DNA from 3 places in the Halanaerobium sp. DL-01 genome. Region 1 is predicted to be linked to each of the others. Evidence: riboswitches for the same ligand, from Rfam matches in the RefSeq annotation. Region 1 holds a riboswitch; each other region holds the start of a gene.
The links. Region 1 has a riboswitch for cobalamin ahead of cobT (nicotinate-nucleotide--dimethylbenzimidazole phosphoribosyltransferase). Riboswitches for the same ligand answer to the same signal wherever they lie in the genome.
Positions count from the first base shown of each region.

Region 2: linked by a shared signal. The riboswitch ahead of DER71_RS06390 (cobyric acid synthase) and the one ahead of cobT (nicotinate-nucleotide--dimethylbenzimidazole phosphoribosyltransferase) in region 1 are both predicted to bind cobalamin.
Region 3: linked by a shared signal. The riboswitch ahead of DER71_RS01025 (TonB-dependent siderophore receptor) and the one ahead of cobT (nicotinate-nucleotide--dimethylbenzimidazole phosphoribosyltransferase) in region 1 are both predicted to bind cobalamin.

Region 1 covers NZ_QPJN01000022.1:16,925-21,373, reverse strand. The annotation lists gene DER71_RS08320 (RidA family protein) at 1-373, opposite strand, end outside; gene DER71_RS08315 (hypothetical protein) at 465-698, opposite strand; gene cobT (nicotinate-nucleotide--dimethylbenzimidazole phosphoribosyltransferase) at 685-1,740, opposite strand; cobalamin riboswitch at 1,820-1,994, opposite strand; gene DER71_RS08305 (universal stress protein) at 2,165-2,329, opposite strand; gene DER71_RS08300 (hypothetical protein) at 2,500-2,988, opposite strand; partial or broken gene kdpC (potassium-transporting ATPase subunit KdpC) at 2,988-3,557, opposite strand; gene kdpB (potassium-transporting ATPase subunit KdpB) at 3,558-4,449, opposite strand, start outside.
Region 2 covers NZ_QPJN01000014.1:24,542-28,990, forward strand. The annotation lists gene DER71_RS06385 (cobyric acid synthase) at 1-1,254, opposite strand, end outside; gene DER71_RS06390 (cobyric acid synthase) at 1,255-2,799, opposite strand; cobalamin riboswitch at 2,960-3,152, opposite strand; gene DER71_RS06395 (bifunctional precorrin-2 dehydrogenase/sirohydrochlorin ferrochelatase) at 3,305-4,036, opposite strand; gene hemA (glutamyl-tRNA reductase) at 4,060-4,449, opposite strand, start outside.
Region 3 covers NZ_QPJN01000001.1:213,749-218,197, forward strand. The annotation lists gene DER71_RS01020 (energy transducer TonB) at 1-289, opposite strand, end outside; gene DER71_RS01025 (TonB-dependent siderophore receptor) at 338-2,149, opposite strand; cobalamin riboswitch at 2,281-2,457, opposite strand; gene DER71_RS01030 (YraN family protein) at 2,580-2,954, shown strand; gene DER71_RS01035 (YifB family Mg chelatase-like AAA ATPase) at 2,955-4,449, shown strand, end outside.

The DNA.
Region 1 (4,449 bases):
CTGCAGTAAGTGCTATTTCTACTGAAACACCTTTGGGCAAATTGCTTACTTCCATACAGGCTCTTGCAGGAGGATTTTCTTTAAAATACTCTGCATAAATATCATTTACTGCGCCAAAATCATTTATATCATCAAGAAAAATTTCTGCTTTGACAACATCCTGAAAAGTACAATCTGCTGCTGCTAAAACAGCCTTAAGATTTTCTAAAACTCTTTTTGCCTGTTCTTCTACTCCACCATCAATAATTTCTTGAGTTTCCGGATCAATAGCAATCTGTCCGGATAAATAAACTGTATCTCCTGCTTTTACTGCCTGTGAATATGCTCCCACTGCTTCTGGTGCCTTATCAGTTTTAATAATTTCTTTTGTCATTTTAAAATTCCTCCTAATTGATTTTGTTTAAAATATTTCTCTTTTAAATGTAAATAAGATAGTTAAAAAATGATATATTATACTTCTAACCTTATCTTATTCTTTTGACCCTATAATTATTATTCTCTAAAGTATCCATAATATCCTTCACATGATCTTCATTTTTTGTTTCCAGTGTAATCTGAACCTGGGCGTGTTTAAGAGATATATCAGGTGTAAGTCTGTCATGAGTTACAGAAATCACATTTGCACCAGTTTTAGTAATTATTTTATAGGTACCGTTATAGGTACCCGGTACTATATTAAAAAAACTATGCAGATGCATTATCGACGGCAGCTTCAGAAAAGGTAGCCATACTTTTCATTAGATTAATAGAACTATCTAAAAATGGCATAGCCAATACAGCCCCTGTACCTTCTCCTAAACGCATATTTAAGTCAAGAAAAGGACTAAGTCCAAGTTGTTTATAAACATTTTTATGCCCTGGCTCAACTGATTTATGAGAAGGAATAAGATAATTAGCTACTTCAGGTTTTAGTTTTTGGGCAATTAGGGCTGCAGCACCAGTAATTAAGCCATCCATAATAACGGGCACATTATTTGCAGCTCCTCCAATTATAACACCAGCCATACCTGCTATTTCTAAACCTCCAATTTTTGCAAGGATATCAATTGCATCTTCTGGATCAGGATTGTTGATTTTTATGGCTCTTTTTATTACTTTTATTTTATTTTTTAATCCTTTTGGATTTAAACCGGTTCCAAAACCTACTATCTCCTTCAGTGGCGCCTTTGTTATAACTGCGATTATTGCAGAACTAGCTGTTGTATTTCCAATCCCCATTTCCCCAATACCAATTACTTTAGAACCTGATTTTATAGATTTTTCTGCAATCTCAATTCCAGCTGCTAAAGAGTCCACAGCCTCTTTTTTAGACATTGCTTCCATTTTTGCCATATTATCAGTACCATTTTTTACTTTTTTTATTATTAATTTTTGATTATTAATATTATCTATCATTCCCATATCTACAATTTTTAAGTCTACACCAACTTCAGCTGCTAAAACATTTATAGCAGCCCCATTATTTAAAAAATTATTTACCATTTGAGTTGTTACTTTTTGAGGAAAAGCACTAACTCCTTCTTCTACAACTCCATGATCTCCTGCCATTACAATATGAGTTTTCTTGTCAAAACTGGGATAAAGTTCTGAACAAATCCCCGCCAATTTGACCGCCATTTTTTCTAATTTCCCCAGACTTCCTTTAGGTTTTGTTAATTGATCTAATCTGTTTTGAGCTTCTGTCATTTTTTTAATATTAGGTATTCCAATTTGGCTAATAGTTTTTTCTAATTTTTGCATTTTAATTCCCCCTTCTATATTTTTTAAATTAAAAAAGTTCACGATCCCCAAAGAGATCGTGAACTTTTCCATCATCCACAAATAATTTAATTATTAAGGCAGGTCTCCTGACTTACAGCAAGTTCTTTTTCCCTTCCCTAATTAAATAGGTGGTTTATAAAAAGTTTTTAAGCTGAATACAGTGATGGGATCGTTCAAGATTCAAACTTGATTCCCTATTCTCCCAAATAGGCACCTTAATAATCATTTTTTATTATGCATTCATTATATAACATATTTAATAAATTTTCAAAGCTTATTACAAATGATAAATAGCGAAGAATCTTTTATTTTTTACTAGTTAATTTCCCCGTCAAATCATAGATTTAAATGTTAAATAAAATTTTCTTTAAATATTTTTGATAAGATGAGGATATTTTAAATACTATTCTTCTTCTCCATACTTATGAAGTAAGACTGAACATTTTGCTGCCTCTGCAATTTTATCTGTTTTCTTTCCAAATAATGTCTGGTAAACCCACCAGTCTCCAGAAGGTCCAATAACCAACAAATCAAAATCATCTGTGGATTCTTTAATACTAGTTGTCAAAGAATCACCCTCGAGTATTTTAGTTTTAACATTAATATTAAATTCAAAGGCCTTTTCTTTTGCATATTCCAGAATTTCATTTCCTTTTTAAAGGCTGCCATTTCTTTTATCTACGTAATGAGTTAATGTTAAAGTAGCTCCAGTTTCCTGAATTATATGTTTAATCAAATTCAATCTGCTTTTCGAAGGTGTTTTGCTACCGGATACATTATTTTTTTTATTTGTTCGATATCAACTCTATTTTTATAAATAATTACATCTCCATGAAAATTGCCCATTATATTTGAAGCCATTTTAGAGATCTTAGCACCTGGTTTGGGCCCCCAGCCTAATATTATTGCTTCTGCTTCCATATCAAAAGCTGTTTCTAAAATACCTCTTTCAATAGTTTTAGAGGTCACAATTTCACGGTCACTGTGTATTCCATATGTCATCATCTTATGATGGCTATCAGTAACTCTCTGCGCACCCTCTCTCCACTCTCTCGGAAGATTAATATAACTTCCTTCCTGAATCACATGAATAAATTTAACCATTCCTTTTTTCCTTTCAATTATATAGGAAGCCAGATCAGTTAAATTATTAATATCTGCTTTATGACCTAAAGGAAGCAGAATTTTATTATATCCGGGCCAGCTTTCTTGTAATTTATCATTCATTAATCTAATACCTCCTCTAAAGCAAGATTTAATTCCAGTACATTAACTCTGCTTTCCCCAAATAATCCCAGCAGTTTTGATTCTGTATGTTCTTCTATCAATGAATTCAGGGTTGACTCAGAAATTCCTGTCTGTTCTACTAGATAACTAACCTGAAAATAAGCTGCCTCAGGCGAGATATGTGGATCTAAAGCAGAACCAGATTCAGTAATTAAATCTACTGGTACAGCCCTATTACCAGGCTGATATTTAACTTTAATTTTCATTGAGTCAGCCGCAATTCTCTGCTGTAATTTAGGATTTGAAGCAGCCAGATTATCGCTGCCAGAAGTTGAAGCATCATAATTAATCGAAGATGGTCTTGAGATAAAGTAGCTGTCACTTTCAAAGTTTTATCCGATTAATCTGGAACCTACAGCTTCTCCATCCTGATAAATTATACTGCCTGCTGCTTTATCAGCAAATAGCTGTCCAACTCCACCCAGTAATAGTGGATAAATAATTGAGAAAATCAAAAGTGAAAGAACAATTAACTTAACTGCAGTTATTATATTCTTTTTAATACTCATTTAAAACACCCCCAGCATAACCAATAGCATATCGATTAATTTAATAGAAATAAATGGTGCAATTAGACCGGCTCCACCATATATAACCAGATTCTTGCGCAGTAATTTGGATGAGCTCTCCGCTTTATAATCCACACCCTTCATTGCCAGTGGAATTAAGAAAGGGATGATCAGTGAGTTATAAATTAAAGATGCAATTACTACACTCTGTGGTGAATACAGGTTCATAAAGTTAATCTGCTGTAAAGCAGGTATCCCGGCACTAAAAATTGCAGGTATCAGAGCAAAATATCTGGAAATATCATTGGCAATACTGAAAGTTGTTAGCGAACCTCTGGTCATTAACAGCTGTTTACCAATAGCAACTACCTCAATTAATTTAGTCGGATCAGAATCAAGGTCAACCATGTTTCCGGCTTCTTTAGCAGCATTAGTACCGGCCTGCATGGCCAGTCCCACATCGGCTTTTGCTAAAGCAGGAGCATCATTGGTCCCATCACCGGTCATGCCAATTAACTTTCCTGATTTCTGAATTTTTTCAACCAGAGCAATTTTTTCTTCTGGCTTAAATTCAGAATAATATTCTTCTATTCCGGCCTGTTCTGCTACATAGCGGGCAGTTCTCTCATTATCACCAGTCGCCATAATACATTTAACTCCCATTTCCTGTAACTCCTGAATTCTGGCTTTAATACCAATTTTCAATTCATCCTGAAGTTCAATTAAGCCAAGAATTCTTTTATCTACTGCTACAGCTAGAGGAGTCCCACCACTATCTGCAATTTCGTGAGCTTTATCTGTTAAACCATCAGGAATCTCCTCAGCATATTCCTTAACTGCTTCTACAGAACCTTTTCTGATTTCAGTTCCATCTGGTAGATCAATTCCACTC
Region 2 (4,449 bases), on a different contig from region 1:
CTGTCTTTTTAACTTAAATAATGATTTCTGATCAGCAGCTAGTATAGTTTTACCCTGATGAATTTCATAACCACTTAAAACTTTCTTCTGACTATTTTTAAAAAAATTTAGTTTATTTAAACTCTCCACCTTAACCTGTCTCGTTATTTTTTGAGATTCCAGAACAGTACTAATCTTTAGTAGTGAAAGGCCTTTTATATTTTGCCTGGTCCCTTCCAAATTATCCGGATCTGATATTTTTTGACCTAGCATTTGATAGCCCCCACAAATACCGATAATTTCAGTATTTTGGGCTGCCTTTTCAATGATTTTTCCAGAAAGTTTTGATTCATATAAAAATTCTAAGTCACTAATAGTAGTTTTAGAACCAGGCAGTATAATTAAATCAGGATCTCCCAGCTCCATTTCCTTTTTTACATATCTAAGCTGAATATCTTTTGCAGTTTTAAAATAATCAAAATCTGTAAAGTTTGACATCCCTGGATAAGCAATAACTACAATATCAATTTTATAATTCTGATTACCATAAATTTCTTGCTCTAAACTATCTTCTGAAGGTAAATTAAGTTTTTCTAAATATGGCATAACTCCCAATACTTTTTTGCCAGAATGTTTTTCTATCAGCTCTACTCCAGATTTAAAAGCAGCAGGATCACCTCTAAATTTATTGACTATTATTCCCTTAACTCTCTTTCTTTCTTTTTCAGTAAGCAAATCCAGGGTTCCAACAATTGAAGCAAAAACTCCACCTTTATCAATATCTGCAATTAAAATTACAGGTGCATCAGCTATTTCTGCAGCTTTCATATTAACAAGATCTTTATCTCTTAAATTTACTTCAGCAGGATTCCCCCCACCTTCTAAAACTAAAAGATCATAATCCATTTTTAATTCAGCAAGGGCTTCTCTTATAATTTTAAGTAACTTCTCTTTTTGGGAAAAATAATCAGCAGCCTTCATATTTTTAAATACTCTTCCCTTTAAGATTATCTGAGACATATCATCGGCGATAGGCTTCATCAAAATTGGACTCATATTAACTTCTGCTTCTACTTTTGCTGCCTCTGCCTGTACTGTCTGGGCAATTGCAATTTCCTGACCCTCTTTTGTAATATAAGAATTCAAAGACATGTTTTGAGATTTAAAGGGAGCTGTTTTATATCCATCCTGAGCCAGTACTCTGCATAGAGCAGCTGCTAAAATACTTTTGCCGGCATCTGAAGCTGTACCCTGAATCATAACTGAATCTGCCATTTAATCACCTCTACTTAATTTTAATAATTTATTAATATCTATATTTTTTTCAACCATATCTGCTAATCTATCAAGATTATTTTCAATTTCTTTTTGATAGTTATAACTTTTTTGTTCTTCCCCCATAGATTGCTTATTTCCTAATTTATTTAAAAGTGCACTGCGAAAATTATCATTATCAAATAATCCATGCAGATAACTTCCAAAACAATTTCCAGCCTGATTAACTGCACCATCTTTTAAATTTACTTTTATGTTAGATCTCTTTATTATTCTGAATAATTCTTCAGTCCCATTTAAATACTCTGTCTGACCCATATGAATTTCATACCCTAAAAAAAACTCTTGAGGGTTAAATCTAGACATCAAATTTTCAAGCTGCTGAGTTAAATTGATTTTCACTTTTACTTGATGAGTAGTTTTTTTATTTAAAAATACTGTATTAATATCTAGTAATCCAAGTCCATTTATTTTTTTTATATCTCCTTCTGTTCCATATTTATCAATTAGTTTTCGTCCGAGCATTTGGAATCCACCACAAATACCAATTATCATAATTCCGGCTTTATTAGCTTTTTTAATTTCGGCTGCCAATCCGCTTTTCTTTAAAAAATCAAGATCTTTAGTGGTTGTTTTAGTTCCTGGTATAATTATTAAATCAAAATTAAGTAATTCTTGGTTGTTTTTAATATATTCAAGTTTTAGACCAGTTTCCATTTTCAAACTATTAAAATCACTAAAATTTGACATGTGAGGTAATCTTATTACAGCGATTTTTAATTTTTTAGAATTTTCTCCATAATTATTTAAGTTTAAAGAAGCAGAATCTTCTTCTGGTAAATTAAGACTTTTAAGATATGGTAAAACAGACATAACTTCTTTTTCTGTATAATCCTCTAAAAACTTAACTGCAGGTTTTAACAAATTATAATCTCCCCGAAATTTATTGATTATCAATCCTTTTATCAACTTTTTATGGACTGGAGATAAGAGTTTTAAAGTTCCAACTAAAGAAGCAAGACAGCCTCCTTTTTCAATACTGCTGATTAAAAGCACTGGAGAATTATAAATTTCTGCTGTAAACATATTAGCAAAATCAGGTGTAGTTCTATTAATTTCTGCAGGACTTCCTGCTCCCTCAATAATTATCAGCTCATTATCTTTTCTCAATCTTTTTAATGAATCCTTAATTGTGCTCTCATAAATTTCAAGATATTTTTTTTTGTTTTTTTGATAATTAATATTCTTATCCACTTCACCATTAATAACAATTTGGGTCTGGCCGTCTCCCATCGCTTTAACTAAAATTGGCTGCATATCTACAGAGGCTTCTCTAAAAGCAGCTCTCGCCTGTAAAGCTTGCGCTATGCCAATTTCTTTGCCATTTTTCGTTATGTATGAATTAAGAGACATATTCCAGGCCTTAAAAGGTACAGTTTTTATTCCTTTTCTGGCAAAAATCCTGCATAAAGCAGTAACAAAAAGACTTTTACCAGCATCAGAAGAAGTGCCTTGAATCATTAAAGTTCCAGTTTTATTCTTCATTTTTTTAACTCCTTAAAAAGCTATATATAACAAGAAAATCTCAACCTAAAGGTTGAGATTTAAAGTATATAATCATAATTAAAGCTAAATAAATTGATAGTCTGATTAGCTTTAGTAAAAAAACTAATGATTATCCACCTGCAACCTGTTCCCGAGGCCAATTGTAGATTATATAAAAGGCAGGTCTCCTGACTCCTGATTTACATTTTAAATTCTAACCTTCCCTGTAATAACATTACAGGTGGTATAAAAGAATCTAAAGATCAGTTACAGTGGCGGGCCCGTTCAGGATTTTAACCTGATTCCCTATTCTCTTCAGTAATAGCTGAAGCACCTTTTTATATAAATTATTTAATTTTAAAAATAAATATTTAACAATTTATATTATAACTATATAACAATTTAACGTATTTGTAAAATTTAATTATACAATTTAAGTTAAAATTTATATCCATATTATAAAATTTTATATCTGTAAATTTAAGCTTTTTCCAATCCTCAAAACTTATTTTTCTAAATTTTGATTATTTTTCGTTCGTGCTATTAAATATGTAATTTCTTTTTTTATTTCTTCTTTCAAGGCTAGATATTCTGATTTTTTAAGATTGTAATTATCATTTGCTAAAATTTGAGAATCATAATTATCTATAATATCCCTTATTTTAATCAAAAAATCATCAGCAGCAATTTTTCTAAAAATATTTTTTCTGAGTTGATTATTTTCTATATTCTCTACCATATTTCCTCTATTTCCGGACATAATGTCTAAAAGAAGTTGATACTCAATCCCAAACTCAGATTCCATTTTTTTTCTAATATTTTTAGAAAGTGCAGGTAGACTAGAACCAGTAGAAATAGTTAAAAGTAGTTCTCCTCTGTTAACAATTGCTGGTAAAGTAAAATCAGATATTTCAGCATTATCAGCTGTATTGACTAAAATGTTTTTTTTTCTAGCCAGGAAAGCAATCCGTCGATTTAATTCTGAATTATTAGTGGCAGCAAAAACTAAAAATCGTCCATTTAAATCTTCATCTCTAAATTTTCTTTTTAAAAAAATATATTTTTCTGATTCCTGATTTAAATAGGGTAAAAATTCCTGATTAAATTCCGGTGAAGTTATTTTTATCTGGGCTCCGGCCTGCAGGAGCCTCTTGAATTTACGCAGTGCCACTCTGCCCGCTCCTACAATTAAAACTTTTTTATCTCTCAGATTTAAATTGATTGGGTAAAATTTCACATCTTTCCTCCTTCAATTTACAATTAATCTTTTCCACCTACTGCAAAAATAATTTTTGCAGCCTCTAATTGAACTTCTTTAGTTTTTTCATTTTCTACCGCTAATTTTTTAAGACCAACTGTGGGTTGATGTAAAAGCTTATTTAAAAGGCGATGACCCAGCTGTTGAATAATCTCTGAAGCTTCCAGTTCTGAATTTTGCAGCAGATGCAGAGCTCTTTTAACTTCTTTTTCCTTAATACAGCAAGCATTAGCTCTCATTTCTTTAATCAGTGGAACACAGCTCCGCTCAAGCAGCCAGCGCTGAAAATTATATTTTTCTTCTTTTATTATTGCTTCAGCTTTTTCTACTTCATTTTCTCTTAAATCTAAATTTTTATCAATAACATTTTTTAAATCGTCAATATTATATAA
Region 3 (4,449 bases), on a different contig from region 1:
CTTCAGTTAGTAAACTCTCTACTATATCATTTTTTAATGATTTTTTTTCTCCAATTAGATTGTTGTTTTCAATTTTATTCTGTTCACTGTTCTTTTTGCCATCTAATGAAGATTCTAATGAACGCTCACTTTTTTTAATCTGAAATTCTATATTAATTTCAACTTCTTTTTTATCTTTGACAGGCTTATTTCCTGCCAGGATTTCAAAAGGCGAAAGCTCTAAAAAAACAAGAAGAGATAATGACAGAATCAAGCTTAATATTTTTGCTAATTTATTATATTTGTTCATCATTCATCACCTCTTCTTTTGTTTAACTTTCAATTAAATAGTTTTTATTTAAAACTTGGTGCTTAAAGTAAGCATATAGTTTCTTTCAGGCATAGGATAACCATCAACAACTTCATATTCTTCATCAAAAATATTATTAATTGAAAGTGAAAGTTTATTATCTTCATTGATATTTTTTATTATTTTTAAATCTGAAACAAAATGTGATGGCATATCTTCTTTAGAATTGTAATCTGTTCTTTCACCTGTATAGCGATTATTAAGGATAAATTTAATACTGCTCATCTGATATGTCATATCCATATTTAAAGTATGATAGGGCATATCCCCAATCTGTTCACTGGAATTTTCTTCTTTGGTATCTAAATAAGTATAATTAACATCAAAATCAAATTTATCATTTATTTTTCTTGAATAAAGAATTTCAAATCCATTCATTTCAACATCTGAATCAATATTTTGCGGTATATAGGAACCATCCAGTAAAATCATTTTTTCTACATTTCTATTGAAAAATGTTAGCTCTTTTTTGGATTTTTGAGTTTGATGTTTAAATCCAATATCAAGTGATTCTGCTTTTTCAGGTTCTAAATCTGGATTGGAAAAACCTGGATAATAAAGATCTACAAATGTGGGAGCTCTAAACGATTCAGCAGCATTTGCATTAAAACTAAGCTGATCAGAAATTTTATAAACAATCCCCAGTCTGGGACTAAATTCTGAACCATATACTTCATGATCATCATAGCGGCCGCCTATATTAAATATAGTCTTGTCTTTATAATACATTTTATCCTGTATGAAAATAGCTTTATTGTTATTTTTCTCTTCATAGTCACTAGATTTAGCATCTTTTTTTACTTTGTTTTCTGTTAAATCCAGCCCACAGCTTAAAGTGTGGTTTTTTAAATAATAAGTTTCGTTAATTGAAATTCCTTTTTTAGAAATATCAGTTACTGTATCCCAGCTGAGGTCTGTTAATTCTCTATCATTATTATAAATTGATATTTTTCTATCTTTATTTTCCAACTTTTGATTGAAAGTTAAATTTACATTTTGGTCATTATCTTCACGGGATCCACTTGATGCTGCTAAAAATCCTTCTGGTAAATAATCAGCATCCTGGCCAGGATAATCAGTTTCACTATCATTATTTTTGAATGAAAGTGTAATATCACTATAATTACTTATATTATAATTATATTTCAAAAATAAATCTTCTCTATCTAAAGAACTGTTATCTCTATGACCATCTGATAGTAATTTGTCATAAATTAAAGTTAAACTGCTGTTATCACCGGAAAAGCTGTGAGATATACTGTATTTTTGTGTATCAAAAGAGCCGGCTTCTAATTTTAGATTTGTTTTTTTAAAATCATCCGCATCTTTAGTAATTATATTAATTACACCTCCCATAGCATTTGCTCCATAAACAGCTGAAGAAGGGGATTTTAATACCTCAATTTTTTTTATAAATTCAACCGGAATTGATTCCAGCCGAAGACTGCCGTCATTTGGATTATTATATGGCTGTCCATCAATAAGTATCAAAATCTGTCTGCCGCGCATTCCTCGGATTATGACATCTTTTTGTCCAACAACCCCACCTTTATCTTTAATATGTATGCTTCCTGTGCTCTGCAGCAGTTCTGCAACATTATTTGCTGCAGATTCTTCAATTTCCTGTTCATCAATCACCTCAATACTGACAGCAGTCTCCATAATATCTTCTTCATATTTACTGGCAGTAACAACAACCTCTTTTAGATTAATAACTTCTTCCTCAGCAGCATTTACCGTAATAACAGCTAAAAGTGATAATAAAACTGCTGTAACCACAACTAGAACTAATTTCTTCATAATTTTTATTCCTCCTGTTTTTTGGTTACAGCCATCAAAGACAGTGCCTATAAATACCATAAACAAAAAAAACCGCCCAGGTAATGGCGGTGTCTAAGAGATATAGACAACAACCAACCTTGTCTCGAAGATGGCTGTTTTGCTCTTCAGGCAGGTTTCCTGACTTACAGTTTCACTGTCTTTACCTTCCCCATTGCTGAGTGGTTATTTAAGACAGTCAGCTGATTACAGTGGCGGACCCGTTCAGGAATTTCACCTGATTCCCTATTATCTTCTTTAAAAGAAGCACCTAAAAAGAAAACATATTTCCTTTTATTATTTTATTCGTTATAAAATTTATATTTCCTGCATAAAAATAAAATAAATTAAAAGAAGGATTTTACAATAATTTACATAAATATAATATATAGGAACAAAAAGGGGTGTTAATATGGCTTTACATAATAAAATTGGCAGGTTGGGTGAAGATATTGCAGTTCAATATTTAATAAAAAATAATTTTAAAATTATTGAAAGAAATTATAAAAATAAATTTGGAGAAATAGATATAATAGCTTTAGAAAATAATGTTATACGTTTTATTGAAGTTAAAACGAGAAGTTCAAATTATAAATCTTCTCTTGAAGAAATTCTGCATTACAATCAAATTAAAAGGCTTAAAAATTCAGCTCTTTATTTTATCAGTAATTATCATGATAATCAGAGTTTTTCATTTGATCTTATACTGATAAAAATTAATATTGAAAATAAGAAAATAACTTTCTTTAAATATCTTAAAGACATAATTTATGAGGAGTTGATATAAATGTATGCTGATCTTTATTCTGCAGTTATTAGTGGAATCAGAGCGGAAATAGTTAGGGTGGAAATAGATATTTCCAATGGACTTCCCGGCTTCAGTATAGTGGGATTAGCTGGAAAAACAGTGCGGGAATCAGCAAAAAGAGTACGTTCAGCGGTAGTAAATTCCGGTTTTCACTGGCCGATGAAAAAAATTACGGTAAATCTTGCTCCTGGTGATGTACAGAAATATGGATCTCATTTTGATCTTGCTATAGCAGTATGTCTCCTTATCTGCTCCAAACAGATCAATATAAAAAATAAAAGTAAATACTTATTTGCAGGTGAACTTACTTTAAATGGTGATATTAATCGGGTAAAGGGAATACTGCCGATGCTCCTGGAAGCAAAAAATAAGGGTATCAAAAAAGCTGTAATACCTTTAGAAAATGCTGCAGAATGTAATTTAGTTCAAAATACTGAAATTACTTTTTTGCAAAATCTCAAAGAAATTGATAATCTCAACAATATAAAGGGCAGTAAAACTAAAATAAAAAATAATACATTAAGACTAAACAGAAATAAAATACCTGATATAAATAGTATAAGAGGTCAGAAAACTGCCAAAAAGGCTGTAATGATTGCAGCAGCTGGAAGACACAATCTGCTTTTAGTAGGACCACCAGGCTGTGGCAAAACAATGCTGGCACATTCAATAGTTAAACTGCTGCCGCTTCTTAATAAAGAAGAACTTATAGAAGTTGCTTCAATTTACAGTATTAAAGATAAACTAAGAGATCTGGATATAAATAACAGGTATCGTCCATTTGTTGCTCCCCATCATTCTATTACATCTGCTGGTTTAATAGGTGGTGGGAAAATACCTGTGCCCGGAGAAATATCTCTTGCTCATAAAGGTGTATTATTTCTGGATGAACTTCCGGAATTTAAAAATAAAGTATTGTCCAATTTGCGTGAACCACTGGAAAATAAAAAAATAAAAATAGTTCGTCAGCAGGCAAGTTTTATTTTTCCAGCAGATTTTCAGCTTATTACTGCTATGAATCCCTGCCCCTGCGGATATGCTGGTCTGGATGACAATAGATGCAGCTGTTCAGAGCGAGATATTGCCAGATATCAAAAAAAATTATCAGGAGCACTTAAAGACAGAATTGATCTGCAGATAGAACTTCTGCCGTTAAAAAGTGATGATATTTTAAAAAAAAATACAGAGCAGCAGTACAATTATCTAAAAAAAATTGAACAGGCTGTATTAGCTCAAAAAGATCGATATAAAGATCTGAATATTAGCTATAACAGTCAGTTGAGTATAGAAAATATAGAAAAATTCTGTCCACTTGACAGTGATGCAGAAAATATACTAAAACAGGCTGTAGAAAATTTACAGCTGAGTATGAGGGGTTATATAAGACTTTTAAGAGTGGCAAGAACTACTGCAGATTTAAATAAAAACAAAAATATTAAAAGTAATGATCTTCTGGAAGCAGTTAATCTCCGCT